DNA from 2 places in the Pseudoalteromonas sp. S3776 genome. Region 1 is predicted to be linked to the other one. Evidence: riboswitches for the same ligand, from Rfam matches in the RefSeq annotation. Region 1 holds a riboswitch; the other holds the start of a gene.
The links. A riboswitch is a leader RNA that binds a small molecule or an ion and turns the genes downstream of it on or off. The one in region 1 is predicted to bind cyclic di-GMP.

Region 1 (15,577 bases):
GAGCGAGGTTGTTTTGGCGCACTATCTACCTATTTTGTCGGCTTTTATTTTAGTTTTTAGCTTTTTACCGCTATTGAGCAAAATTAGAAAGAATCGCAGTGTGTCGGGGTTATCACTATTAATGATGACTTTTGGTTTAGCGCAAAGCCTCTACTTTATTACTTACAATATTTATTTTGAACGCTACTTTATTGCTTTACCATTTTTTGTAACCGGGGCATTAAGTGGCTTAATTTTATATTACTTTGCCCGCTATAACGCCGCAAAAGCTGAACGAATACAGCTTGTGGCTATGCTTGGCTTTTCGTTATTACCTTTTTTATTGCTGTTAAATAAAAGCCTCGAAACAGCATCGGTACTTAACGCACTTACATACGTAGGGCTAGTAATGAGCTCAGTAAGGGTTATGCCGCAAACGTATAAAACCTTACGCAGTGGCAATATTAGCAATTTAAGTGCCCGCTACTTTAGCTTGCAGTTTGTAGCAGGTACCTGTGGCTTGTTTGTAGAGCTAAGCAGTGCTATGCCCAGCACCTCACATATTTTAATGTTTGTTATGCTGCTGCTTACAAATGCTGTGCAATTTGCGTGTATGCAATATTATAAAATGCGCCCCGCAATGGCTTAGCTATAAAATTAATAGTGATTATTTAATGACTATGTGGCAGGTTTAAACTCTAACTAATTTAGGGGGCAACCTATGCAACTCACCATCCATCAAATTGATGCATTTACAAGCTCTTTATTTAAAGGCAATTACGCAGCTGTGATCCCGCTAGAGGCGTGGCTTAGCGATGAGTTGATGCTTAATATAGGCGCTGAAAATAATGTGTCTGAAACTGCGTTTACTTACCCTCAGGCTGATGGCAGTTTTGCAATACGCTGGTTTTCACCATTAATGGAAATAGATTTTTGCGGTCACGCCACGCTCGCTGCTGCGTATGTTTTATGCGAGCAACACAACCTTAGCCAAGTGCGCTTTAACGCCACGGCTGTAGGGGAGCTTGTTGTAAATAAAAATAGCGATGGTAGTTTTACTATGACCTTTCCTAAACAGGCGCCAGTAGAAGTGCAAACTATACCCGAAGCGCTGTTAAAAGGGTTGTCTATACAACCAATAAAGGTGCTAAAAAATCGTCAAGCATATTTTGCTATTTACGAAAATGCGCAACAAATCCATGATTTAACTACTCAGCCTGATTTATTAAAAACCTTATACCCACTTGATGTGGTCGCCACATCAAGTTCTGCTGAGTACGATATGGTGTCTCGTTATTTTTGGCCTGCAAGTGGCGGCGAAGAAGATTTTGTTACGGGTTCTATTCACACTGGCCTTGCCCCTTACTGGGCACAGCAGTTAGGTAAAAATAAATTAAACGCGTATCAGGCTTCAAGCCGTGGTGGTTTTATACAATGCGAAGTAGGCGAGGATACGGTCAGGTTAACTGGTAACGCTGTACGGTATTTAAAAGGTACAATTTATTTATAAATTCGCACTAAAAAGGCCACGTATTACGTGGCCTTTTTGATTGAGTTAATTAAGCTTCTAACGCTTTAGCAATTAAGTGATCAATATACTTTTTATGGGCTTTAGTTGCTGTATCGGCTCCCCATCCTACGCTTGTATCAGCTATTTGTGTTAGCTGGTACAGCGCGGCAGTTTTTGCCAAATTATCGTGTTTACTTGCTTTGCCTAGGCCTGCAATAGCAATAAGCTGATTTACATACTCTATTTGTAGATTGCGGCTTATAGACGTGCTCTCTTTGCTATCAACAAAAATACTGGCCGTTAGGTCGTCCATAAATTGCGTTAGGTTATATTCATTACCATACAGTGCGGTGTCTGAAATACGTAGCATAACAGCCGGGTGCAGCAATTGCGCAAGTACCGTTTTTTGCATGCCTAAAATCATTTTGTGCGCTTTAGGGTCTTCATTTTTACCATAATGGTTAAAGCCACGGCGTTGTTGCTGTAAATAGTTGTATAAAGGCTGCATGCTGATTAGCACATCAGGTGCAAATACATATTTAGCAAGTATGTTCATTGCTTGCGTTTGGCGCTCAAGCGGTAATGGCATAAACGGCTTACTTGCATTTGTATCACCTACTACTGCACGTTCAACATATACGCCACCTATTTGGCGAGAAACAATACCTGCTTGTCTACGGTATTGGCCGAACAAACTATTAGCCGAGGTAACCAGCTGTTGATAAGACTCACCTTTTACTGTGGCTTTATCTTTTAGCTCCGTAAATAGTTTATCAATTAGCGCCATGCGGTCGGCGCCATAGGCTGCTGGATTTGACGATAAGTCGCCAATCATTACACGGGGGTCTATGTGGCGGCCCGGGGCACGCATATCATCGGCATCATTACCAAAGGCAAGGGCATGTTCGCTTGAGCGAGCGAGTATGTTTTCAAGTCGTGCTTGTTCGGCAGCTTTATCTTCTAAGGCGCTGCTATAGCCATAGTTGATAGCCCAATCATCATAAGGACCCGGCTTAGTTTGAAAAATATCACCTTGCTGTACACCGATTGGCGCGATGTTAGCGGGTGCATAATCCATCACAGAACCGGTTACTATGCCTTGAGTTTTATTTTTGTCATGAACCTCTTTTTCATCCCACAAAATAGACGATTTCATATTGTGGTTTAAGCCTAATGTATGACCCACTTCATGAAGAATTAACTGGGTTAAACCTTGGCGAATCATTTCATTGTCATCAATCGAGGCACCTGTTGCTAAGCCTTTAGCAACCAGCAGGTTTTGTTGAATTTCATGGCCTAGTGAGCAATTTAACTCATCCTGTGTAGGCAGGTGTTGGCCGTGGCTCATTGTGCCTTGGGTGTATAGCGTGTCGTAAATCCAGCGGTTTTTCATAAATACAAACTCAAGCATAATGTCTGAGCCGAGTATTTCACCTGTTAGTGGGTTGGCAAGAGCCGGTCCGTAGCCGCCAAATGGCGGTTTTGGTGATGAAGTCCAACGCAGTACGTTGTAGTTAATATCGCCGGCATCCCACGTTGCGTCATCGGGCTGGATTTTTACTTCGAGTGCGTTTTTAAAACCGGCTTTTTCAAACGAGCTATTCCATGTAAGCACAGCATCGCGTATTGTGTCGCGCCACTCTACAGGGGTGGTGTTTTCTATCCACCAGGTAATTGGTTTTACCGGCTCAGAAAGTTCAGCATCAGGGTTTTTCTTTTGTAGATCCCAGCGCTTAATAACATCGTCATAGGGCGCCCAGTCGGTTGAGGTCATTAGATCAAATTGATTGGTGAAATAACCTATGCGCGCATCATCTTTACGTGGTTGGTAATCATTTTTAGGTAATGCCACAAAAGAGTGCTGGACCTTTACAGAGATATTGCGCGGGTCGCTTACGGCACTTGTACCACGCACGGTGGGGCTGGCATTACTAAATACGTAATCAACGACTATATCTAAGTTGTTTGGGTAGGGGCGCTGCTTAACAATACGCGACTTTTTAGTATTTAATTTACCTACTTTAAAGCGTTTTTTAGCGTTTTTATCGGCTGGGTTTGGCGTTGGCGATACCTTGTGTAGCGCTTCACTTAAAAATAGCTTGTTGACCTTAAAGGCTATTTTACCTTCTTCTTCTTTTTCTATTTTAATGCTGGCTAAAACGGCTTCGCTGATATTGGCATTGCTTGCTTTGGCAATGGCGCTGTTTTGATCAAATTTATAGCGAGGTGTTTTGCTCACTATATCTATGCGGTCAAAGTATTTTCTAAACTCAATGAGCTTGGTTTCTCTATACGCGCCGCGATAATGCCCGGCATCAGTGACACCGTCGACTGTATGGGCAAAGTATACAAAAGGGGTATTAAGCTGCGATTCGGTGATCACCATTAAGTGTTCACCGGTTTTTTGGTCTTGGTATAAATTAAAAATACCTGAAAATTCGGTTTGTCCTTCGACCATTTCGCTCAGGGTTTTTGATTTTTTGTCTTCTTTTTTATCATCAGCCACTGCGTGACCGCTTAGCGCTATACTCAGTGTTAGCGCAAGGGTTGTTAATTTCATTTTTATAATCTTTTTCGCTGTTATTTATTTAGTGTGACTGTACGTAAATTAAAAATTGTTCGCACATGTTCTCGATGAAATCATAGCTCTAATTTGTAATGCACTGATTTTAAATAGTAAAAATTTGTAACAAAATATAATAAATGCGATGAGTTACCGGTATTTGTAAACGGCTACGTACCTTAACTGAGTTTTTAAATTTATTTGTAACAGTTGCTTACAAATGTCAGGTTAATGTTTTATTGCGCTCTGTTATTATAGTGTTAGTAGAAATATGAGGTAATTAGGATATGCAATCAAATTCACTGAGATGGGTGTTCCCATTTGTAGCATTAGCCATTGGTATAGTGGGCTTTAAGGGAATAAACGCTATTGCACAAGAAGATCAAAACAAAACAGCAGTAGATACACGCCCCACCGTGCAAGTTGAGCCTGTAGAAGCTAATAATCATCAAGTAATAATAAACAGCTATGGCGAAATAAAACCATTAGAAAATACACAATTGGCGGCGCAAGTGTCGGGCGAAGTAATTAGCTGGCACCCTAACTTTGTAGCCGGTGGTGTGGTTTCTCGTGGCGATACACTTATTAGCATTGAAAAAGACAACTACGAAGCAGCCGTTTTAGTTGCCGAAGCCGATTTAGCGCGTGCAAAAGCGGCTTTAATTGAAGAGCAAGCGCAGGCAAAAGTAGCCGAAGACGAAGCAAAACGTTTTCCGGGAAAAGCACGTACCGACTTATTTTTACGCAAACCGCAGGTGTTAAGCGCCCAAGCAGCGGTTAAGTCGGCGCAAGCCGCATTAAAAAGAGCACAACGCGATTTAGAAAACTGCGATATAAAAGCCCCATACGATGCGTTAGTAGTGAGCCGTAATGTAGGCGTTGGTCAGTTTGTGGCTATGGGCGCACAGGTGGCTGATTTAAATAGTATAGAAACAGCAGAGGTTATTATTCCTATTGCTGGATTTGATAGCGTATTTTTACCGGAGCGAATTAAGGGCATTAAGGCCACTATTATTCAAAAAGGGTTAAACAGTTTTACACGTGAAGGCGTGATTGACCGTGACCTAGGTATTGTAGATAACGCGACGCGCATGAGCAGCTTAGTGGTACGTATTGAAGACCCATACGGCTTAAAAACACAGCAACCGGCTATTAAATTTGGCAGCTACGTGCAGGTTAATTTTGCAGGTGCCATGCTTAATAATATTTACCGTTTGCCGCAATCATTAGTGAATAACCAAACGGTGTGGATAGTTAACGAAAACCAAGAGCTTGAACCGCGCAAAGTAACCGTAGTGAGAGAAGAAGGCGAGTACTTTTATATTAGCAGCGGACTTAATGCCGATGATAAGTTAGTTACCACGCTACCTGAGTACCCACAAAAAGGCATGCAGGTTAAAGTGGCTGGCATAAGCGAGCCAAGTAACGCTAATAAAAACACCGAAAGTAGCGCTGATGCGCAACAGTTGTAAGGTGTAAATTAATGAACGAATCAATTGAAAAAAAACAAACAGGGTTAATAGCTTATTTTGCTAAAAACTCTGTTGCAGCCAACCTAATGATGGTTTTTATCATCATTATGGGGGTTATTAGCTACTTAACTATTCAGCGCCAAATGTTTCCTAATGTAGAAATTAACTACATTAATGTTGAGGCCAATTACCCCGGTGCCTCACCACAAGAAATTGAAGAAAGCATTCTTATAAAAATTGAAGAATCACTAAAGGATGTGACCGAAATTAAAAAGGGCGTGTACCGCGCCTTTAGAAATGGCGGTAGAGCAAGCCTTGAAATTAACACCGATGCAGAGCTTACCGATGTACTTGATAAGGTAAAGCTGCGTGTTGATGGTATTGCAACCTTTCCTGCGGGTATGGAACCGGTCACCATAAGTCAGATTGAGTTTAGGCAAGATGTTATAGGGATGACCTTGGTTGCCGACTTGCCGCTGACAGAACTCAAACCAATTGCTAATCAAATTGAAGATGAGCTATTACAGCTATCTAACGTATCGTTGGTAGAAAACGATGTGCCGCTTGATGAAATTGCCATCGAAATCGACCCTGACACGTTACGCCAATACAATTTAACCCTAAGCGATGTAATGAACGCGGTGCGCAGTTATTCTGCTAACTTTTCGGCGGGGCAACTAACAACCGATGCGGGGGTTATTTCTGTTCGGGTTGAAAACCAGTATTACTCTGGTGATGAGTTTAGGCAAATACCGGTAAAAATAGGCGAATACGGCGCTAAAGTGTTGCTTCAAGACGTTGCCGTTATCAAAGACCAATTTACCGAAGGCGAGCGCTACTTTAAATTTAACGGCGAAAACGCAGTGTATATGTCGGTAAAGGCTACGCAAGATCAAAACATGATTCCGGTTGCCGAGTCGGTTAAAGCATATATTGAGCAAAAGAATACCCAGCTACCACCGGGTGTTAGGTTAGAGCCATTAATGGACATGACGTACTACCTAAATGCGCGCCTTGATATGATGAAAGCTAACTTGTTTCAAGGGGCAATATTAGTCGCTATTATGCTTTCGTTATTCTTGCGCTTTAAATTAGCGCTTTGGGTAATGATTGGCTTACCGGTGTGCTTTTTAGGGGCAATGATGCTAATGCCGTTATTTGGTATAAGCATTAATATAATTTCGTTGTTTGCATTTATTATGGTGCTCGGGATTGTGGTTGATGATGCCATAGTAATAGGAGAAGCCGCTTATACTGAGGTAGAAAAAAGCGGAGGCGGAGTTGAAAACGTCGTTCGTGGTGCAAACCGTGTAGCAACCCCTGCTACATTTGGTGTATTAACAACCATTGCAGTCTTTGCCCCATTTACACTATCGAGTGGGCCAGAAAGTGCCTTCTTTTACGCGATTGCTGTAGTAGTAATACTGTGTTTAGTATTTAGCTTAGTTGAGTCAAAACTTATTTTACCGGCGCATATTGCCCACACGCACTTTTCACCTATTAAAAAAGGTGGCTGGCGCGATAGGTTTAATACGCGCTTTTTTGGTTTTGTAAATGGCCCTTATAAGCGTTTTATATCCCGCTGTGTAGACTGGCGCTGGACGGTATTGTTTGGCTTTATTGCTATGTTTTTTATAAGCATTGCGCTTATCACATCAAATAAAGTACGCACTGTACCTACTCCAAAAGTGCCACATGATTTTCCGCAAATTCATATAGAAATGAACGACAATGTGTCTGACTTACAAACTATTGCAGCTATTCGTGAAGTAGAAGCCATGGTGTTGCGAGTTGATGAAGAAACAGAGCGTGAATTTGGCCAAAAAATAATTCGTGATGTACTGGTGTTTAATCAAGGCAGAACCGAGTCTCAGTTACTTGCGCCGTTAGTTGATGAAGAATTACGCCCTTATAACGCGTTTGAACTTTCGCGCCGCTGGCGAGAAGCCATGCCAACCATTGCTGGTATTAAATCACTCACTATTGAAGATGATGTTGGCGGCGGTGGCGGCACCGGAGAAGGTGAGTTTGGTTATTTACTATTTGGCTCTGATATAGATACGCTTAATGCCGCAGGCCGTCGTTTTATTCAGCTACTGCAGCAACAAAAAGGCTTGTTTGATATAAGCTCGACCATTGACCCTGCTAGCAAAGAAGTGCAAATGAGCTTAAAACCTGTCGCTTACGATTTAGGACTCGACCTTGCTAACATTGCAAACCAAGTAGGCGCCAGTTTTTATGGTGGCGAAGCGCAGCGTGTAATACGTAACGGCGAAGAAGTAAGAGTAATGGTACGTTACCCTAAACTGACTCGCGAAGCGTTTTCATCGCTAAAACACACAGTAGTTACTACACCGCAAGGGCGTGAAGTACTTTTAGGTGATGTAGTTGAGCTAACCGAAACGCCAGGGATTAGCTATATTCGCCGTGAGGGCGGTTATCGTACGGTGTATGTATACGGCAGTATTGATGAAGAAGTTATAGAGCCAGGCGAAGTGGTTTCGCAAGTAAAAGAAAACTTATTGCCACAACTTAAAGAGGAATACCCAAGCGTTAAATCAGAGTTAGGTGGTGCAATAGAAGAGCAACAAGCGCAAGCTAATGAGCAGTTTCTGTTTTTTGTAGGCGGCATGATTTTAGTTTACATATTACTTGCCGTACCACTTAAAAGTTACGCCCAGCCGCTTATTGTTATGTCGGTTATTCCGTTTAGTTTAACGGGGGCTATTTGGGGTCACTTTTGGTTTGATTTAGACATTAGCTTAATGTCGGGCTTTGGTTTAATCGCCGCGGCCGGCGTAGTAATAAACGACTCGCTGGTAATGACCGATTACGTAAACCAAGTACGCCGTGAGGGTGTAAGCGTTAAAAACGCGGTAATAGAAGCAGGTTGTGCACGCTTTAGGGCAATATTACTCACCTCAATTACCACCTTTGCAGGTGTGTTGCCCATAATGTTTGAAACCAGCTTACAAGCTAAGTTTGTAATCCCTATGGCTGTAGCGCTTGGCTTTGCTGTGATGTTTGCAACACTTATTACGCTTATATTGGTGCCATGTTTATACATAATTTTAGGTGATATTGGTAACGTGTTTAAAATGGTTTTTCGAAAAGTTTTTAGGCGAAAAGCGCCTATAAATCAAACATCTTAAACCACTTAAAGCCAACTCTAGCGAGTTGGCTTTTTAATTATTAAGGATTGCATAAAAATCTCGGTTACATTCTTTTGTTTGAATAAGCCATGCGCCCGTTTTATAATCATTTTTCTGTTGGCAAATTAGTCGAAAGGCTAAGACGCAAAGTTTCCGGTCTAAGGTTTAAACTATGATAGCGGGGCTGCTGGGTGATTATTGTACGGTATCGCTTGCTCTGTGTGTCGTTTTTGTGTATCCATATGAAATGGATAAAATTTTGTGACTCTTAAGGTGTTACTGTGTTTATGCATACGTCGTTGGCCTGTGGAAAATGGTCAACTATAGGTTGTTTAAATCATCATACCCAATTATTCATTGGAGATGTGATTAGTGTAACCTTTTCAGACATGCAAGGAGAGCTCGTTGATTTATCGTTTGATTATAAAATTACCTCTTTGGAACAAGGTGAGCCCCATGCTTGGCCACGTTTAGTTGCTGAATATATAAACGTGCATGTCCCTTTAGTAAGTGCAGGTAGAATGACCAAGCAAGGTTTGGTTGTAGCTTATCGAAATAACGAAATATTTGCCCTAGAAAGTAGCGGTATTAATAAAGCACAGGTTGAGTTTCATTGTGTAGCAAAGTGTGACAACTTAATACAATACAACGACCAAGATTATGATTACGTATACCCTCAGTGTAGCGAAAATTACAATGCGGGCACTAAGGTACTACAACTTAAAACAGGTTACATATACCAGTGTAAGGCATGGCCATTTAGCCAGTTTTGCAGAACCAATAATGATAAAGACCCAAGCTTTGAACCCGGAGTGGGAAAAAGCTGGGCGATGGCGTGGACTAAGGTTTCTTAGCGCTTTTAAAATAAAAACCAACTTCCCATGGGTGTAATGACAAGAATAAAATTGCAGTAATTTTAAAATTTGGACTTATACCTCAAGCCCACTCACTATGAGTGGGCTTTTTTATTTTTATGATAAACTGCCCGCATTGTTATTTTTTATACGGTTTTGTTGTGTCATTAAGTGAATTTTCTTCTCAATCATTAGCTCGTTTTCCTGTTGCTAAAAAGCAGCCCCATCAATTAACTATGCACAATAAAATGCGCACCGATAACTACTACTGGATGCGTGATGATGAGCGCGAAAACGAAGAAATACTCGCCCATTTAGCAGCCGAAAATGCATATTGCGATGAGCAACTAGCCGCGATAAAACCGCTACAAAACAGTATTTTTGAAGAACTAAAAGGGCGCATCGTAAAAAATGACAACACGGTACCGGTAAAAGATGGTCAGTACTGGTATCACTCAGAGGTTCGGGGCGATGATGAGTATTCACGCCATTACAGAAGCACGAGCATTAATACTGATAACAAGCAGTTACTACTTGATGTAAATGTTTTAGCCCAAAACCATGAATTTTATGAACTAGGTGAAGTAGCGCTAAGCCCATGCGAGCAATTAATGGCCTACAGTGAAGATACCGAAGGGCGTAGAATTTACAGCGTACATTTTAAAAATTTGCAAACCGGTGAAATGCTCAGCGATGTTTTAGAAAATACCGAAGGGCAAATTGTTTGGGCTAACGACAATAAAACCGTATTTTACGTTAAAAAAGACCTACAAACGTTACTGGGTTTTCAGGTGTTTAGGCACGAGTTAGGCACAGCGCAAAGCCAAGATGTCATGGTGTACGAAGAGCACGATAAAAGCTTTTTTATGGGCTTGGGTAAAAGCCGCGATGAGAGCTTAATTATTATTGATTTAGCCACCACCGAAACAAATGATACGTGGGTGCTTGATGCCAATAACCCGCAAGGAGAGTTTTACCCTTTGCTGGGGCGTGAGGAAGGTCATGAGTTTGATATTGATAAACATGGCGACACTTTCTATATAGTAACCAACTGGCAAGCTAAAAACTTTAGACTGATGACGGCAACAAGCGAAACAATCGCAGATAAAACGCAGTGGCAAGAGCACACCGCGCACCGCGAGCATGTGTTGTTGGAAGGCGTAGAAATATTTGATGACTTTTTAGTATTAACTGAGCGCGAACAAGGCCAAGCTCGCTTTGTTGTGATTAATAAAGCCCAAGCACGCATGGCGCTTGAATTTAGCGACCCGTGCTACTATGCCGCTGTAGCGATGAACCCCGAGCCCCAGGCGCGCTCGGTACGTATTTATTATTCAAGCCTCACCACGCCAGGAACGTTGTACAATGTTGATTTAGCCTCGGGTGAAAAAACATTACTTAAACAGCAGCAAGTACTGGGTGGGTTTAATAGTGAACTTTACGCCTCTGAGCGCTTACTTGTGACAGCACGCGATGGCGTGCAAGTACCTGTTTCGTTAGTTTATAGAAAAGACACCTTTACCAAAGATGGCACTAACCCGCTGTTTCAATACGGCTATGGTGCATATGGTTACACGATAGATCCGAGTTTCTCGAGTACTTCATTGAGTTTGCTAGACCGCGGATTTGTGTATGCAATTGCACATGTTAGAGGCTCCGAAATGCTAGGACGCCACTGGTACGAGCAAGGTAAAAAAGAGCATAAACAAAATAGTTTTAACGACTTTATTGATATTACAAAGGCTCTTGTTGAGCAAGGCTACGGTGATAAAAACAAAGTGTTTGCCTCTGGCGGCAGTGCAGGAGGCTTATTGATGGGGGCTGTTTTAAACCAAGCGCCAGCGCTTTATTTAGGTGTAGGGTGCCATGTGCCATTTTTAGATGTGTTAACCACCATGTTAGATGAAAGTATTCCACTTACCACTAACGAGTATGATGAATGGGGCAACCCAAACGATGAATATTTTTATGATGTTATAGCTAAGTACTCACCATACGATAATATCAGCGCCAAAGACTACCCGCATATTTTAGTGACCACAGGCCTGCACGACTCTCAAGTACAATATTGGGAGCCTATGAAATGGGTGGCGAAAATGCGAGAGCTAAAAACGGATAATAACATATTGGTTTTTAAAACGGATATGGATGCCGGCCATGGCGGCGCATCAGGCCGCTTTAAAAGTTTAGAGGAAAAAGCGCTCGAAATGGCCTTTTTTATTGCACTAATAAATTAGCTGCAAAATACGCAAAATGTATTAAGCTTTAATGAAGCACTGATAAATATAAGGTTATTTATGTTTGGAGCACACGGAGAGTTTCAGATTTGCTCTCAGCCACCCACTATGTATTTAAAGCTATTTGGTAGTTTTAATAACGAAGGAATTAATTTACTAACCAATGGTGTGGTTAACGAATTAAGTATGCACCCTAAAGGCGCAGTAAAGTTTGTTGTAGTTAACTTAGAAGAGTTTGAGTTAATAACGGTAGATAGTATGGACTCGCTAGAGATGTACTTTGCCAGCGTTAAAGAGCGTGGCTACGAACGCGTAGATTACTTGTATGCAAACATTATCGCTAAAAACATGTTTGAAAAAGTCTGGAACAGCAGTGATGTAGAGGTAAATTTTTATAAAGACTCAGAAAATTACCTACAACAACACCCAGACGATGAATACATAAAAAACTATTGGTAAAAAGCCATTATAAGCCCTATGCAACAGGGCTTATAATGCTCTCTAAGCAGTTTTTGTATCTTCTTGATAAATTTAATGAGATGTTGTTTTTAAGCTTAACTTTATAGTCGCCGCTATCTGTTGGCATAAGCTCCTTAATGGCATGTTTTCTAACAAGCGTGGAGCGGTGAATGCGTATAAAACCTTCAGGCTCTAGCTGTTGTTCAATGTTTTTCATTGTTTCACGATGTAAAACAGGGGCGCTGCTGCCATTAAAATGTAGTTCTACATAATTACCCGCGCCGTTTATCCATACAATATCGTTAATATCTATTAAACGTACTTTTCCTACATCTTTAACAACAATATGTGCAGCAATAGGTTGCTCGTTTTCATGTGCTGTTTTTAACAGGCGCTCTGCTTGTGTAGCTAATGGACATAAATGAATAAGCTTCTCGAAACATTTTTCAAGCCTAGAGGTGGTTACATCGGTCGTTAAAAAATCGACTGCGCCGACTTCAAACGCAAAATTAGCAAACTCAGCCGACCTAGCAATTATGACCACTTTCATTGTTTTAGTCAGTTCAGTTAGGTGCACTATCTGAGTGGGATCATTTAAATTAGATAATTCGTAAAAAAGCACATTAAAACGAGTGGTATCTATTTGATCTAAACGCTGCTCGGGTAGTTGCGTTTGCGAGTCAAAATGGCGGTGAGCTTGTACTTGTTGAGCTAAGAATGTTGCAAGTTTGCTCGTGTTAACTCTGATTAGTGCATGAAAGTAAGTAATCATAGAAAATTCCATCTCTAAAGTGTGTAGTTATAAAGACCGTGTATTTAATAAAAAAATGTTAAAAAAATTCAATCTAATCTATAACAATTTGGGATAAACGCCTTCATCCCATAAATCCTGCTGCTTATACCAAACTAAACGCCAGTTAAATAATGCACATAGTGTCTTAAAATTATTCCACTTAATGTTTAATTGTTTGTAACTAGCTAGTTACAAAAATAACAATTCAGGGACATTATAGTATGAAAAAAATAAATAACTCAGGTTGTCGTACATTTAAACGATCTTCTTTGTCTTTAGCGCTTAGTGCGACAGTGCTAGCTGGCTTCTCTTTTCAAGGTGTAGCTGCAGAAGAAGACGAACTTGAAAAAATAGAACGCGTGCAAGTAACGGGTTCTCGTATTCGTTCAGCAGAGGCAATGTCATCAGCACCTATACAGGTTGTAAGTGGCGAGGCAATTGATGCATCAGGCTCTTTAAATATTCAAAACCTATTGCTAGAAAACCCGGCATTTGGCTCTCCGGCTATTAGCCGTACTAACTCTAACTTTTCAACGGCAAGCGCGGGTGTAGCTACTGTTGATTTGCGTAACTTAGGTTCAAATCGTACTTTAGTACTTGTTAATGGTCGCCGTTATGTATCGGGTGTGCCAGGTAGCTCGGCAGTTGATTTAAATACTATACCTAGCCAATTTATTGAACGTGTGGAAATTATGACTGGTGGTGCCTCATCAGTATATGGCTCTGATGCGGTTGCGGGTGTAGTTAACTTTGTACTCAAAGATGACTTTGAAGGCGTAGAGTTTGAAGGCCAGTACGGCGAATCAAGCGAGGGCGATGATGAATCGCGCCAGTTTTCTTTTACTTCGGGTTTAACTACAGGTGATGGCAAAGGTCAAGCCATGTTCCACTTAGGCTACTCAGACCAAGGCGCTGTGTTTTCACGCGACCGTGAGCGCTCTGCAGTAGACCAGTTTTCAGGTATTTATTTTGAAGACGATCCGGCGGCAAATCCAGGTTCTATTTTTGAAGCTGTAAATCCGTTTTTCTCATCATTTCCTCCGCAAGGGCGTTTTGATGCAGGCGATACACGCTTTACTTATGACCCAAACAACAACTTGCAAGACTCGTTTAGCACCAATGGCGGTGACGGTATAGATGCTAACGGCTTTAACCGAAGTGGTGTACGTACTATCGCTATACCTACAGAGCGCTACCTGTTCGCCTCAAATGGTAGTTATGAGCTTACTGATAAACACAGTTTCTTTTTTGAAGGGACGTACGCTTCTAGTACCACTATTTCAGAATTAGAGCCTTTCCCGTTCGCATCAGATGACATTTATGCTAATGGTCGTGTGCCTATTGAATTTGATGTAAATGGTGAAATGCTCAGAAACGCTTTTGTACCAGATGATATCTACAATGCAGCAACAGACACTGATGGTGATGGTGCGCGTGATATCTTCTTTGCAAAACGTTTAAGTGATGTAGGTAACCGTGGTGCTCGTGCAGAGCGTGATACATTCCGCTTAGCGGTGGGCTTTCAGGGTGAAATTAACGACAACTGGTTTTACGATACCTATTATGTGTACGGTAAAACGAAAGAGTCGCAAGTCTCTGGTGGCTTAGTAAATGTACAAAGCTTTCGCCAAGGTTTAGAGGCCGTCATTGATAGCCAAGACTTAGATGGTGACGGCATTACCGACGAAGCGATTTGTATTGATGCAACGGCGCGTGGCTTTAATTGTGCGCCAGTGAACATTTACGGATTTAATTCACTATCGCAAGGTGCAATTGATTTTGTAAGTGCACCAAGCACGCTTTCTACATCGGTAGAACAAGAAATTATTGGCGGTAACGTTTCAGGTGATTTATTTGAGCTGCCTGCAGGTATGGTAGGTATAGCAGCTGGTTTTGAGTACCGCGAAGAGTTTTCTCGCAGTGAATTTGATGCTCTACAGCAAGCAGGCTTAAATGCCGGTAATGCAATCCCTGCAACCGAAGGCTCTTTTGATGTAACTGAATACTATGTTGAGGCGAATATCCCAGTGTTGGATGCCGTAACAATGAACGCAGCAGTGCGTTTATCTGACTACTCAACAGTGGGTAACACAGAAAGCTGGAACGTAGGTGTTGATTGGGAAGTAATGGATAGCTTACGCCTTCGTGCTACCCGCGCTCGTTCTACACGTGCGCCTAATATTGATGAGTTGTTTTCACCGCCTTCGCAAACCTTTCCAAGTGGTTTAAATGATCCATGTATAGGTGTTACAAACAGCGGCGGTGGCGCTGTTGGTGATGCATGTCGTGTTGATGTGGGTGTTGCAAATAATATTGCATCAAACGGGGAGTTTACCCTTAATCAATCTGATTTACAGGGCATTAGTGGTTTTAACCGTGGTAACCCAGACTTAAAAGAAGAGGTTGGTGACTCAGTGACTGTGGGTGTGGTATTTACTCCAGAGGAGTTAATTTCAGGCCTTGACGTTACCCTAGATTATTTTGACATAGAAATCACGGATGCGATTGTATCTACACCACGTCAGTTTATTTTAGACCAGTGTTACGGTGGTGGCGAT
Region 2 (15,577 bases), on a different contig from region 1:
TTGGCTTTGCACGTGCCTATTTTATGGTAGAAACCCATGCGCCTTCGGCTATGGTGCGATTTTTAAATCAACTTATGCCTAATAAAACGCTTGCTGAGCTCTACAATGCCATCGGGTTTCATAAACAAGGCAAGACTGAGTTTTACCGTGAGTTTTTACATCACTTATCTCACTCAAACGATAACTTTATAATAGCGCCAGGCACCCCGGGCATGGTGATGATGGTATTTACGCTGCCCTCATTTGGTTACGTCTTTAAAGTTATTAAAGACAAGTTTGGCGAAAGCAAACCGTTTGGCCGCGATACCGTACTTAAACGCTATCAATTGGTAAAAAGTCACGATCGGGTTGGCCGCATGGCCGACACCATAGAGTACTCTAACGTCGTATTTCCTTTGGCTCGCTTTGATAGTAAATTACTAGCGCAGCTGCATAAAACCATTGGCTCATCTATGGTTATTGAAGGGCCGTGGCTTATTATAAAGCACTTATATATTGAAAGGCGCATGACACCGCTCAATTTATTTTTAGAAAATGCAAGCGAAGAAAGTGCCGCCGATGCAATAGAAGAATACGGACAAGCTCTTAAAGAAATGATTGCGGTAAATATATTCCCAGGCGATATGCTGCTTAAAAATTTTGGCGTAAGCAAACACAGCCGAATTATTTTTTACGATTATGATGAGGTTCAGTACTTAACTGATATGAACTTTAGAGCCTTACCTAAGGCCAAAAGCTATGATGATTACTTAACCGATGAACAAAGCTACTCAGTTGCGCCACAGGATGTTTTTCCTGAGCAACTTTGTACCTTTGTAATGCCAAACCCAAAGTACAAACAGTTTTTGCTCAGTACACACCCCGAGCTTGTTGATGTTAGCTTTTGGAAGCAAGCTCAACAAAATATCAAAAAGGGCTATGTTAGTCACATATACCCATACCCGACAGCACAACGCTTTATTCATCACTGGTAAGCGTTAAAGGACACACAATGAACATAAGTAAAATAGATTTAAATTTGCTGGTTTACCTTGATACTCTATTGCGCGAGTGCAATGTAACCCGCGCCGCTAACCAGTTAAGTATTACTCAACCGGCCATGAGTAACGGCCTTAAGCGCTTACGCAATTTGTTTAACGATCCTATTTTGGTGCGCACCAGTGAAGGTATGGTTCCTACAGAGCGCGCTATAGAGCTGCAGCCAGTTATTCGCGGTATATTAATGACTCTAGAGGAAACCCTCGCACCGAATCGTGAATTTGAAGCCAGCCAAAGTAAACGTGTATTTAGAATAATGGCCAGTGACTACGCAGCCAGTACCTTAGCGCCAAAGCTTTTAAGTAAACTTCATGAAGAAGCACCCGATACAACGTTAGATATACTCACACCAAGTGATGTAACATTCCATGATGTTGAAAATGGTAAAGTGGATATGGCCATTAACCGCTTTGAAAACCTACCGCAATCTTTTCATCATAAACGTATTTGGAAAGACAGCTTTTGCTGCTTAGTAAAAGCCGACAACCCAATTATCGAAAATTTCAGCCTAGATAGCTATTTAAAAGCGCGTCATATCTGGGTAAGTAAAACCGGCTTTGGGGTAGGTGTAGGAATGGACCCTAAAGATGTACAAAAGCTAGGTTGGGTTGATGAAGCACTTGCTCATTTTGGTAAACACCGAAATATTGCCACGTTTACCCGTAATTACCACGTAGCCATTCATTTAGCCAAAGAGCAAAACTTAGTAGCAACCTTACCTTCAAAAGCTGCCAATATTTACTTAGATGATGCAGGCCTTAAAATTTTAGAGCCGCCATTTCCTATACCGCCTTTTGAGCTTGATATGATTTGGAGCCCTTTACTACATCGCGACGCAAGTCATATTTGGTTGCGCCAAAAAGTAGCCGAAGTGGCAGATGAACTTAAATAACCTTATTACAAAAGCCATGTAAAATTTGCGAGGTTATATTAATTTAAATAACCTCGCTTGCTATTAATAATATATAATAAACTTAAATTTCAAACACTTAAAAACAAATCGAAAACTTGGAATGCCCTTTGCTCTATTTACTATGACATTTAAATTCATGTAAAGAGAGGTCATTATGAATACCCATCAAGGAACCGAAGCAACTCATATTACTGACATCATCCAAGTAATGAACAGTGGCATTGATTTTTATCAAAAAGCGCAAGAAAAAGTTGAAGACCCAGCCATTGGCGCATTATTTCAACGCATGATTGACGCACGAAAAGTAAGTGTTGAGCGCTTACAACCTTATGCAGTTAACGAAAAAGGCGAGCGTGAAGACGGCTCTTCTTTTGCTGTAGAAGCGCGCAGAGCTTACACCGCCCTGCTCACTACTTTCAGCTCTGATAACGATAAAACATACGTTAAGGAGCTTGAAGAAGTAGAAGATAAAACTCTTGAAGAAATTAAAGCAGCTATGGACAAACCACAGCCCGCTGATTGTGAAGCTGCATTAGCTAAAACGTTATTAACCATGCAAAGTTGCCATACAGAAATGAGCCGCATGCAAAAGCACTAAGTACTTAAATGGCTTAGTTAAAATTTAACTAAGCCATTTTAAATTATTTTTCCAAAGTCATAGCTATAGCTGCATATTGTCTAAACCAATTGATTCTGCCTACTGCATGTCTCATTATATTATTAGAACGATTTATAATTGATGGCTCAAATTTAGACAGCTCTCGCCAATCATAAGAGAATGCAATTTGCTCACTTTTTTGACTAATACCATCTCCAGTTACAAATTGCGGTATAGGTCCAGGTCCAATGGCGATGCGTTCAATGGCGGTTTTTGCTAAACACTTCATAACATCTACATTATTCAAGTATCCCTCTTTATCAGCTACAACAAAAAACCCAACATCGATATGACCATGACTAATATCTTCATATCTTTCGTACGATTCTCCGCGACGGTCCCAATTATAATTCCATGTGCAGGCACCATCATTCTGAAATTCGAGGTTTTCTGTAAAAAAATCTATTATGCCCATTATTTTTGTTTTGTAAAAATCAGGTCTATCACCCCATTTATCCAAGTAGAGCATAGCAGTTGCCATAGTTAGATTATGATTATGTGCTAAAGGGTTACTGTATAAACCAGTATCGCCATAATTCTCATTATAAAGATTTACATAGTAAAAGCTGCCTTTTATAGCTGAGTTCTTACTATCGCTGTATGAGCTTTCATGGCTGTCAACAATCTTATGAGCACTCAATGTATATGAATCGGCAAAAGAGAAATAATCCGTTAGATTTTCTGTTCTAATTATATCAACTATACGCATAATACCGTTTAAAATCATACCATCAGTCAATACAGTTATACTTGAATCACTAAGTGATCTCTCCCAACCGGGCGCAATCTTATCTCTTTCGTTTAAAAAAAGTTTAGGTGCTCGTTTATAATTATTCGATGCAGAAAAGCTATTTCTATTTCGTGTTATATCTGTATCACTAAGCATTTTATTAGCTAACTCTACAGCTAAATCTAAATACTCGAGGTTTTTGGTTACACTATAAAAGTGTAGGTATGTTCTTAACCAATAATACCCATTCCACGCATACTCGTTTCCTGTGTTAGCTGTATTGTTAATAAGTGGGTTACCTGGATATTTGATAGATATCATTTCAGCTAACTCAGAGATAGTATTTACAGCTGAGACATTAGGATTAGGTACATCTAATCCTATTATTAAATCATCTGGTGTAATATTGTGGAATTCAAAAAATGAGTCCTCTTTTACAGATATTAGTTGTGGGTCTCCTGAGGCGCTTACCCCGAAATTACGGCTATTCTCAAAGTTATTTAAGTCGATTAATCCTAAACCCTGCAGTGCGCCTTCTGAAAATTTATTAGACCTTCTAAATAACCAGTCGAATGAGATATCTATAGGATCAATATAGTCTTTTTTTACTGAAACACTTTTGACCCCGTCGGAAGCAATTAACTCTCCATCTTTTACTGTAATTTCTAGAAAACGTGTTTGATAAAAATTAAGCTTATTCCATATACCTGGGTATTTATCACCAAACTTCATTTGTACACTTGACTGATTAAATAATACAAACTCCTTTGTATTAGAATTAGATAGTAAATAGGTTTTCTTAGATGGGTCACTTGGTACTTCACCGAGCCACACTACAATTTTAAACGGACCTGTTGGTTGCCATACGTCAAAACTGGCATAACTGTCGACGCCATTGAACCTTATAGCGGTATCAGCCAGAACTGTTTTCACATTAAATGAAAGTATTAATAACAGGGTAAGAAGTGATTTGATATTCATCATATTCATACGATCTCCAATGAGATGGCATGACGCTTTACTGCATACAACATATGTACGAGGCGATCCCGCTATCATAGGCTAAGCCCTTAGACCGGAGACTTTGCGTCTTCACCTTTCAGTGAATTTGCCGAAATTAATGTTAATAAATTTAGTTCCAATTGTTCGAAAAACATTCAGGAACGAGGTGAATTCTAATCCTTTATTACTTCCTGTCAACAATAAAAATTAATAAATTATTATTAAAAAATAATTACCTTCAAAAATAGTAAGTTACGAAAAAAGGGCCTTACGGCCCTTTGAACTTAAATAACATAAGGGAGTGTTATTTATTAAAAGCGGTATTCTGCACCTACGTAGTAGTATGCACCGTTAAAACCAAATGGTGCAGAGCGGCGAGAGTATTCAAATACACCATCGCTGCTTACAATTGTATTACCGTTAGCGTCTACAATTGTGCCCGAACGTGAGTTACCAATGGTGTTTTTATCTGGGTATACGTCAAATAAGTTGTTTGCACCAATATTGACAGATAAATCTTCGGTCACAAAATAGTTAACTTTAACGTCAGTTAAAATTTCTGCTCCGTAAGTTTGCCGACCGCCATCTTCTACTGTGTATTCACCAAAGCGGTTAAGTGAAAGGTTTACTGTCCAGTCACCACGCTGATAAAGCGCACTTAAATTAATGCGATCTTCTGGTTGCCACTCTTCAATAATTGAAATTTCTTGATCAGAGAATACATCTTCAACAGGTACTGTTTCTAGCCCTGAACCCGATGGCGTAAATAACGATACAACCTCAGTTTCTGTAAAGTTAGCCGCTAAAGTAAAATCAAGTGTGCCGCCTAAGCCCTCAGTATTCCAAGTCGCTACAAAATCAATACCCGAAGTTTCGGTATCGGCACCATTTAAGAAAAACTGCCCTGCACCTGCGCCTGAGCTGATTAATGCCGCATCTAGGCTTGAAGAAAGCCCTTTGCCTAAACGGTTACTAATTACTATGCGGTCGTCAATATCAATTGAGTAGTAATCTACAGTAACATTAATGTTGTCTGTTACATTGTAAACAATACCTAAACTGCGGTTTTGCGATTTTTCTTCTTTAAGCTTTGGAATACCTAGACTTTGCGCAAGGGTTGAGTCGTTTCTGAATGTACCTACTTCCTCAGCAACTAATGAGCCGTCTTCCGCTACAACGAATTGTGTACTAATGTTGTTAAAGTACAATTGCTGCATTGACGGTGCTCTAAAGCCTGAACTTAATGCACCACGCAATGACACATCATCAGTAATTGCCCAGTTACCGGCAAGCTTAAAGTTTACCGTATCGCCAAAGCCTTTGTAATTATCGTAACGCAGTGCGCCTGATAAAATAACATCTTCAATTAGGTAAGTTTCTGCATCAAGGTAAAACGAAATTACATCGCGCGACTCATCAACCGATGACGCCGGTGAAGAACCACCAAAACCTTGAGTGCCACCAGAGGCATCTTCTGAGCCCACTCCGCCACTTAAACCACTATAAATACTTACCCCATCAAGGGTGTCGTAATCACGGTACGCATATTCGCTGCCCTCTAAAATGCGGTATTCATCAGTACGAATTTCTGCACCCATTGCCAGTGAATAGTCATCAAAGTTTTGTGTAAAATCTATATTAATGGTTTGCAGTGATAGCTCCATACCATAAGCATAAGCTTCTCGCGGAATAGTATTGCGTATATCAGCGGCACTTAAACCTTGCTCGTAACGTAAAAAGTTAGCGTACGAGGCATTAACTGTGTCACTGGTTGTGTAATCAATGCTGTTTTCACCGTATGTGTACGATACATCTAAGCTTGCGTCGTTATCAAAATCGGTTTTGTAACCAAAGTTATAAGAAATATCGTCAATGGTGGTATTAATTTTAGGTAAAAAGCCTAACGGGATGGTGGCATCGTTATCTTGTAATACCGGGTTACCGCCTGCATTTGCATTGTGACGGAAAAACGCCGCTGATTCGTTATCGCGCGTTGAATACGTAATAAAGCCATACAACTCGCCATCACCTAACTCATACCCTGTATTAACCGTTAAGCCAAATTGTTGTGAGTCGGCATCGCCAATACGGAAGGTATCTCTATCGGCGGTCAGTTCACGCGGATCGCCAGCCAATAAAGTACCATCACTCAGCTCTGTACAGCCATAAAACTGACATGAGCCATGTAAGCCAGCGCGGTTAGTAGGCGCGCGGTCGCGGTAATTAAGCGTTGCATTTAAGTAGCCGCTATCACCTAGGGCAAACCCTTTATTAAAATCAACGTTTACTGTTTCGCCGTCGCCTTCTGAATATTCGCCGTAATTAACGGCCGCTTTACCGCCTTCGCTGCCATCTTTGAGTACAATATTAATTACACCGGCAATTGCATCTGAGCCGTATTGCGCTGCGGCGCCATCTCGTAATACTTCTATACGTTTAATAGCAGAGGCCGGAATAGCATTCATATCGGTACCTGCGGTACCACGTCCTACTGAGGTGTTGATATGAATAATACTTGCCTGATGACGACGCTTACCATTAATCAGCACTAATGTTTGGTCAGGCCCTAAGCCACGCAGTGTTGCAGGTCGTAAGGCATCTGTGCCGTCACTAATTGACGAGCTTGAAAAGTTAAATGAAGGTGCAATAGATTGCAACATACGGCCAACTTCGGTTTGGCCTGTGTTTTCAAGTGCTTCAGCACTTAAAATATCAACGGGTACGGGTAAATCTTCTACTGAGCGCCCTGCGACACGGCTACCTACAATAGCAATTTTTTCTATATTCTCTTGCGCAACGTCCTCGGCTGCATTCACACCGTGTGAATTTGCTGCAAGCAATGCTGGTAATACAGCTGCACTAACCCCTGAAAGCTTCATCATGTTGTTATCTTTCCTATTGATTTGTTTGAGTTTTATACTCAGTAAACCATTTTGATCGACAACCGCATCGAGCTCAGTCCCCACTAATAATGCTTGCAGTGCATCTAATTGGGTATAAAAACCATAAACCGAATTTGCTTGGTATTTTTTTGCCAACTCATAAGAAAACACTACGGTTTGCTCTGTTTGTTTAGCAAATTCTATTAAGGCTTTGTCTGCTCGCTGCGCTTGTATATCAAATTGCACCATTTTCTGGGTAGTTTGTGTTGCCCCTTGCACACTCATGCTAAAAATAGCCGGAGCAAGTACACTTAAACCACTAAGTAGATGCGTTTGGTTACTGCGCAATTTATATAAACAGCTGACAAACAAAATTCCTCTATAGTTTTTTATCTTTTTTTTAAACTTTTTTTTACCAATAACATTTGAAAATGCAACTTCACCTAACATTTGTTTGATATGCATAACATTTCTTATGATTTAGTTTGCTGTGTTAGGCTCACCATATGCTCACCTAAATGCTCATGCTCTATTGCAAAATTAGTCTGCAAACTCTCAAGTAATCCCTCAACATCTCCGGCTTTAAATACACCCGCTACTTTTATGTTGGCAAGCTCAGCGCTCGACAGCTCAAATCGTGTAGGGGTGTAACGGCTCACTTCATTTAAGGCATCGCTTAAATGCTCACCATTAAAAATTAACATACCGTTCTGCCACGCTAAATCACGTTGTACGTCGTCCACAGAAAGTTGGGTAATAGGCTTGGTAATGCTTTGTTCAATAATTGCTTTTTCGCCTGAGATAACAATATTAGCATTAATATTTCGGACTTTTTTAGCGTTATTATCAGCCAGTTGGTAGTCTTTAAAATCATCAGCATTAACTGCAACACTAGGATCGGTGATCATCACTTTGCCTTCGGTTACAACAAGCTCTAAATCAGACGAGGTATTTCGCTGTACATTAAATACAGTACCCAGTGCCGTAAAGCTTTTATCGCCAGCCATCACACTAAAGGGTCGAGCTGGATCTTTTGCTACATTAAAACGCCCTTCTCCCTTACTCAGTAATAGCTGACGTCGCCCTTTGCTATAAGCTACCTCGAGTAAACTATTGGTGTTTAGTTGCACAATTGTGCCATCAGGTAAAACGTACGTGGCTTGTTCACCTACTTTGGTTGTATAAATTTTGGTGTAGTTTATTTTGGCCTGCTCTGCGTTGTAGCCGTTTTCAAGACTAATTAATAAATAACTGCACACCATTAATGCCGCAAATAAGCTTGCGGCAATGGCACTAGTAAACGCCCACTTATTTTTCTGCGGTTTTGCATTTCTATGTGGAAACAAACTACTCAGTTCGTTTAATACGGCCAGTTCATCCCACAGCTGGGCCAGTTCGTATACAGCATCTTGATGGGCGGTGCTTTGCATCATCCAGAGCTTAAACTGCTCTTTTTCATTTTTATTTAAGCCTCTGTCAATGGCGCTTATCCATTCACATGCTTTTTCTAAAATTAAATCTTTTGAGGTAAATTGGTGAACGTTGCTCATTTAGCCACCCTCTCAATTGGCAGCGCCGAATTACGAGCTGAATTACTTGCCACAGATTGGTTATAAGTTTGTTCATGTTCTTTCATGTATAACATGGTTTGTAATAACCCTTTGGCTATGTGTTTTTCTACGGTGCTTTCACTTAGTTGCATGTGCTGGGCAATTTCTTTTTGGCTCATACCGTACACTTTTTTAAATATAAAACATTTACGGATAGAAGAATTTAATTGATCCGTTGCTCTACAAAAAAGTAAAAAACGCTCTTTTGAGGTGTATTCATCCTCAAGTTGTGAGGATTTTAGCAGCGGAGGTAATTCTGCATCGTGCTCTAACGAGTCACTAAATTTATTGTCCCATTTGGCTATATGATTAAGTGCTAAGTGCTTTGCAGTTTTGAGCATGTAGCTGCGTCTAAACTGAATATCTTGTTTTAAATCAGCTTCGTAGCTTTTAATAAAAGTTTCTTGCACAATGTCATCTACGTCATCGGGCTGTACAATACGCGACACAAAGCGTTTTAATTGCTTAGTGATATCAACAAACGTTGATGTCATATTTACTTTGGTAGTCATCCTTAACATAGGCCTATTGTTGTTTTATTACCGATAGATTACGAGTTTTTAGCATAAAAACAAGCGTAAATGTTAATTTGCCGTTGTTTAGGTAGGATTTGAGTAAACAGGAGATCAAATGAGTAAATTATTAGATTACATAAGGCTCAGTTTTTTTGCAGCAGGTTTACTATTAGGGGTACAAATACCCGCCTTTGTGAGTGACTACGGCCATGCTTTACAGGCACATTTTGTTGAGGCAAATAACGCATTAGCGCCGTTTAGAAAAGATGCTCAAAACTACTTTAATAACGATTTAAACAAGCTAATTGCCCACTATGAAAATATTGGAGACGATGTAGTCGGTAAAGGGGCTATCCATATCAAAACCCTCTATGATCGACAACAATCCCTACAAGTGGCAGTTAATAACTTTAACCAATCACCTTATTTATATACCTTAACCAGTGGCTTTAGCAGCATTAAAAAGCAAGTATGGCAACGCTTTGAAGGGCAAATAGTGTTAAAAAAAGACTCTATAATAGCAGCGCTTGCAAGCGCCATAATAATTGCTATTTTTGCTGAGTTTTTTGGCTTTATAACCTTGTTTATTATTAAGCGAGGATATTATCGCTTATTCATAGCTGGCAAATAAAGACTTCATGAACTCGTAAAACACCTCTGTTTTACGGGTGGTTAAGCTATTTTGAGGGCGTAAAAACCACACTGGAGCGTCACTTTGTGCCATTGCATTGGGCATAACCTCTACTAAACTTCCGGCACTTAGCTCATCATTAATGGCTATTTTGGATTTAATGGCTATGCCATGTCCCGCAAGTGCTGCCTGCGTCATATTATCGGAATTAGAAATAGTAAAGCGTGTTTTGGCATTAAAGGTGTGTATTTTATTGTTTTCATCATACAGTTTTAACTGCCTTTGCCAGGGTAAGCACACCCAATAGTGCTCAGCTAATTCGCTTAATGTATGGGGCATACCATGCTTTTTTATGTAACTTGGCGCGGCACACAAAATACGCGAGTTATTGACAATCTTACGTGAAAGCAGGCCAGAATCGGTTAACTGCCCTACTCTAATTGCCACGTCTTGCGCATCATCGACTACATTGACAAAATGATCTGTAATTAAAAAATCGAGCTTAAGTGCTGGGTATTGTGTTTCAAACTCGGTCAACTTAGGCATAACATACTTTGAAAATACCCACGGTGGCATAGTCACACGCAATAACCCACTCACCGACGAGCTACGTGCGCCAATGCTATGCTCTGCATCATGCAGGGCTTCTATAATAGCGCCTACGCGATGATAAAATAGCTCACCCGCAGGTGATAACCTTACCCGCCGACTGTCTCTGAACACTAATACGGTTGAGAGCTCGCGCTCTAACTTGCTTAATCTGTGGCTCACAGTTGCTGGTGACAAGCGTTGCTCGCGCGCAGCTGCCAGCACCCCTTTGTTTTCTACCACAGCAATAAATGTTTCTAGGTCAGTTAAATTATACATACGTAGGCTAAACAGTTTTTCATGTTTAATATTTTCAAATGAAGCTTTCAGTTTTGCAATATATATTTAAATTAATAGAACACACATAATCTGCCTAAAGCTATTTTCGAGATTTAACCATGAGTTTGAAAAAACAGATTGATGCCTATAACGTTCAAAAAAAAGCGAAGCTACCTAGCGATGTATTAGCTCTAATGGAGCAAACAACGAATGAGCTCATTGCTCAACATATAAAAGATAAGGCACTGCAAGTAGGCGCTAAAATACGTAACTTTAGCTTACAAAATCACAACGACGAGCATGTTGAATTAGCTGATTTACTCAATAAAGGCCCAGTAATAATTAGCTTTTACCGGGGTAACTGGTGCCCATATTGTAATTTAGAGCTCAAAGCGCTTAATGATTACCTACCTCAATTTAAAACGCACAGTGCGCAGTTAATTGCTATATCTCCTCAATTGCCAGATGAAACGTTATCTACCGCGCAAAAAAATGACCTCGAATTTAACGTACTTTCAGATATTAATAATAAGGTAGCTGAGCAGTTTGGTTTGCTGTTTACATTAGATGAGCGCATTCAAGCACTTTATAGCCAATTTGGCATTGATTTTGAAAAATACTACGGCGACAAAAGCTATAACTTACCCTTGCCCGCCACATATGTAATTAACCAAAAAGGCATAATCACTTATGCCTTTTTAAACGAAGACTATACCCTACGTGCAGAGCCTATTGATGTAATGGCCGCCCTTGAATTGGAGCAATACTAATGTCTATTCTAAAATCGTTAAAAACCCTTACCCTATCGTTACTTGTTGGTACTAGCTTAGCCTCTGGTAGCGCTATAGCTGAGGAGCCACAATCGCAAGTAAAGCCTAAAGTGCTTATTTTTGATGTAAATGAAACACTCCTTGATTTAACCTCAATGCGCACCTCTATTGGTAAAGCCCTTGGCGGGCGTGAAGATTTATTACCGCTTTGGTTTTCGACTATGTTGCATCACTCACTGGTGGATACCGTAAGTGGCAGTTATCACGACTTTGGACAAATTGGCGTTGCATCGCTGCGCATGGTTGCTAAAAATAACAATATAGCCATTACAAATGAACAAGCTAAAACAGCCATTGTTACTCCGCTTTTAACCCTACCGCCTCACAAAGATGTGAAAGAAGGACTGGCAAAACTCAAAGCTCAGGGCTATAAGTTAGTAAGTCTGACAAATTCATCAAACAAAGGTGTTAAAGCCCAGTTTGAGAGCGCTGGATTAATGTCGTACTTTGATGAGCGCTACAGCATTGAAGATATTAAAATTTATAAACCAGACTTACGTGCCTACGAGTGGGTGTTAACTAAATTAAATGTAAAAGCAAATGAGGCAATGATGGTAGCAGCGCACGGTTGGGATGTAGCAGGTGCGAAAGAAGCCGGCTTACAAACAACCTTTATCGCCCGCCCAGGTAAAACACTTTACCCGCTGGCTAAAAAACCAGACCATGTTGTGAAAGATTTACATGAATTAGCCGCTCTACTTAAATAAGCTCTCCCAGCGCTAATTAATCAATACCCAAGCGGCTGATGTTAGGATGACATTGGCCGCTTTTTTATTACTAAAAACCACGTATAAACAAAGTATTTAACGTTTTTATCTGCTAGCAATTTACTCCCCACAACGCTACTATTTAATGAATACGCAGTGGAGATAATTATGAACAGTCAAAGATTAAGCGAATTTGAAGAGTACTTTCAAATAAATGAAAGCATTCGGGTAAACTTATTTGCTGTAGAAAACCAGGCAGTCCCGCAATCTCAACTCGCACTTGAAGACGACATACCTCCTCTATTTAAGCTAGCTAACGAAGTTAGTGAGCTTGAACAAGCCTCATTAAGACCTTTAAGAAACTTAGGCGATTTAGCACAAGACCTGGCGTCTTTTTTACAGGCTCAGTCGCGTAAAATTGATTTAATAATGAGTCACATTTTAGCTTCAGAGCAAGCCCAAGATAATGCTATTCAGTGTGATAGCTATGGCGGAGGCGGCATTCGTTTTACCTCTACTGATGTATACGCAATAGGCCAAGCTTTTAGAACAAAGCTATTTTTGCACCACGAAGCCTCAGCCGTTTACTGCTATACAGAAGTGGTGGCCGTTGAAAAACAAGACAGCAAACACTACCAATACACATTACTGTTTACTGCAATAAGAACCACAGACCAAGAGTTAGTTGTAAGAGCCAGCTTACATGCACAAACACGCCAGCTAAAAAAACGCCAAGAACTCGAGCAAATTGAAGATGATTCAAGCAGCGATAAATAGCTGACATATGCATGTAAAATGCTAAACTAGCGCCACCGTAATTTGTATAAAAACTTCATGAACTTTAGACTTTTACCTGAATGGGCTGACCAAGACGCCATTATGCTTACCTGGCCCCATGCACAGACCGACTGGGCTGATACGCTTGAACGCGTTGAGCCTGTATATGTTGAGCTTGCAACGCATATCACAGCCGTGCAGCAGCTTGTTATAGTTGCCCATAACGCGGCACTTAAAGGCCACATTACTGCCTTGCTAAAAAAAGCGAATATAGATTTAGGCCAAGTGCACTTTGTTGTTACGCCTACAAACGATACGTGGGCGCGCGATCACGGCCCTATTACCTGCGCAAATATAAACGACTCTCGCCAACTTAAAATTTACGACTTTATCTTTAATGGCTGGGGTAATAAGTTCGAAAGTGCCCTGGATAATAAAATTAACGCCGTACTGGTTAACAAGCTAGGTAATAAAGCAAATCAATACCAAGCCCTTGATATAGTACTTGAAGGCGGCGGTATTGAAATTAACGAACACGGTGTACTGCTTACAACCAGCGAATGTTTACTGAACAAAAACCGCAACCCAGATTTATCATCTGGCGATATTGAGTCAATTTTAAAAACGCATTTAGGCGCAACTGACTTTTTATGGGTAGATCATGGCTATCTAGCCGGTGACGATACCGACAGCCACATTGACACACTGGTACGCTTTGCGCCTAATAATACCCTTGTATATGTTAAGTGCGATGCGAAAGAAGATGAGCACTTTAGCGCATTAGATGCGATGGAAAAACAGCTAATAAGCTTTAAAACACAAAATAATACCCCATATACATTAATTGATTTGCCATGGCCAAAACCGGTGTTTGATGATGACAACACCCGATTACCGGCAACATACGCAAATTACTTGATTATCAATAATACGGTTTTAGTTCCTACATATAACGATGACTATGACGCACTGGCACTCGCGCAAGTTCAAAAAGCGTACCCAACGCACACTATTATTGGCGTTAATTGCCTACCTATTATTGAACAATTTGGTAGCTTACATTGCATTACCATGCAATTACCTCGTGGATTTTTAGCTGGAGCAGCACAATGACAAGCCCTGCAAAATTAACCGTTGCCCTAGTGCAACAAACTAACAGTGATAATGCCGAGCAAAATATGGCTAAGTCGATTGCTGGCATTCGTGATGCTGCTAAGCAAGGCGCACAGCTTGTGGTTTTACAAGAGCTACATCGTAGTCTGTACTTTTGCCAAACAGAAGATGTGGATGTATTTGACCTAGCCGAAACAATTCCGGGCCCAAGCTCAAATACATTGGGTGAGCTTGCCAAGGAGCTAGGTATTGTTATTGTGGCTTCACTGTTTGAAAAGCGTGCCACTGGGCTTTATCACAATACCGCTGTGGTACTTGAAAAAGACGGCAGCATTGCGGGTAAATACCGTAAAATGCACATTCCTGATGATCCGGGCTTTTACGAAAAATTTTACTTTACCCCTGGCGATCTAGGCTTTGAGCCAATTCAAACCTCAGTAGGTAAATTAGGTGTATTAGTGTGCTGGGATCAATGGTTCCCAGAGGCGGCGCGTTTAATGGCTATGGCTGGCGCTGAGGTATTAATTTACCCAACCGCAATTGGCTGGGATCCCCGTGATGAAAGCGATGAACAAACACGCCAAAAAGACGCGTGGGTTATAAGCCAGCGTGCGCATGCGGTTGCCAACGGCGTACCTGTTATCAGCTGCAACCGTGTAGGCCACGAAAACGACCCTAGCGGACAAAGCGAAGGTATACAATTTTGGGGTAACTCGTTTATTGCAGGCCCTCAAGGCGAAATGCTCTCAGAGGCAAACAATACTGATGAGCAAATTTTAGTAGTAGAACTTGATCAAAAAGCCTCAGAAAACGTAAGACGTATATGGCCGTATTTACGCGACCGCAGAATTGATCACTATCAAGACTTAACAAAAATTTACCGAGACTAAATAACTGCATGGCGTTTGTGAGCAAGCGCCAACTAAAAAATGGAGCACTAAATGGCGTTTGAGCAATGGGCAGCCTTGCCGTGGGTAAAATCTCAAAAAGATAAAATTCAATGGGGGCAGCTAACTGGTAGTGCATTAAGTATAGCCATTGCAGAAGGTGTAAAACAGCAAAACGATTTAGTGCTTATAGTTACACCAGATACGCCAAGCGCATTGCGACTTGAAACCGAGCTCGAATACCTATTGCCAGACAACCCAGTAATGGTATTCCCTGATTGGGAAACCTTACCCTATGACCACTTTTCTCCGCACCAAGATATTATTTCAGCACGCTTAGCCACGTTAAACACATTAAAGAACGAGCAGCAAAGTGTACTGATAGTGCCTGTGTCTACCTTAATGTTACGCACTGCG

Region 2: linked by a shared signal. The riboswitch ahead of CWC16_RS14030 (hypothetical protein) and the one ahead of CWC16_RS03115 (chitin-binding protein) in region 1 are both predicted to bind cyclic di-GMP.

What each region holds. Positions count from the first base shown of each region.
Region 1 covers NZ_PNCU01000004.1:4,938-20,514, reverse strand. The annotation lists gene CWC16_RS03140 (PQ-loop domain-containing transporter) at 14-628, shown strand; gene CWC16_RS03135 (PhzF family phenazine biosynthesis protein) at 701-1,489, shown strand; gene CWC16_RS03130 (zinc-dependent metalloprotease) at 1,539-4,049, opposite strand; gene CWC16_RS03125 (efflux RND transporter periplasmic adaptor subunit) at 4,340-5,524, shown strand; gene CWC16_RS03120 (efflux RND transporter permease subunit) at 5,536-8,676, shown strand; cyclic di-GMP riboswitch class I at 8,786-8,868, shown strand; gene CWC16_RS03115 (chitin-binding protein) at 8,964-9,530, shown strand; gene CWC16_RS03110 (S9 family peptidase) at 9,650-11,767, shown strand; gene CWC16_RS03105 (hypothetical protein) at 11,828-12,226, shown strand; gene CWC16_RS03100 (LytR/AlgR family response regulator transcription factor) at 12,243-12,998, opposite strand; gene CWC16_RS03095 (TonB-dependent receptor domain-containing protein) at 13,241-15,577, shown strand, end outside.
Region 2 covers NZ_PNCU01000035.1:5,175-20,751, forward strand. The annotation lists gene aceK (bifunctional isocitrate dehydrogenase kinase/phosphatase) at 1-974, shown strand, start outside; gene CWC16_RS14020 (LysR family transcriptional regulator) at 992-1,930, shown strand; gene CWC16_RS14025 (ferritin-like domain-containing protein) at 2,106-2,549, shown strand; gene CWC16_RS14030 (hypothetical protein) at 2,593-4,329, opposite strand; cyclic di-GMP riboswitch class I at 4,379-4,462, opposite strand; gene CWC16_RS14035 (TonB-dependent receptor plug domain-containing protein) at 4,653-7,688, opposite strand; gene CWC16_RS14040 (FecR family protein) at 7,697-8,773, opposite strand; gene CWC16_RS14045 (RNA polymerase sigma factor) at 8,770-9,345, opposite strand; gene CWC16_RS14050 (DUF2937 family protein) at 9,464-9,979, shown strand; gene CWC16_RS14055 (LysR family transcriptional regulator) at 9,959-10,846, opposite strand; gene CWC16_RS14060 (peroxiredoxin-like family protein) at 10,966-11,616, shown strand; gene CWC16_RS14065 (haloacid dehalogenase type II) at 11,616-12,383, shown strand; gene CWC16_RS14070 (PilZ domain-containing protein) at 12,552-13,160, shown strand; gene CWC16_RS14075 (agmatine deiminase family protein) at 13,218-14,273, shown strand; gene CWC16_RS14080 (carbon-nitrogen hydrolase) at 14,270-15,163, shown strand; gene mfd (transcription-repair coupling factor) at 15,215-15,577, shown strand, end outside.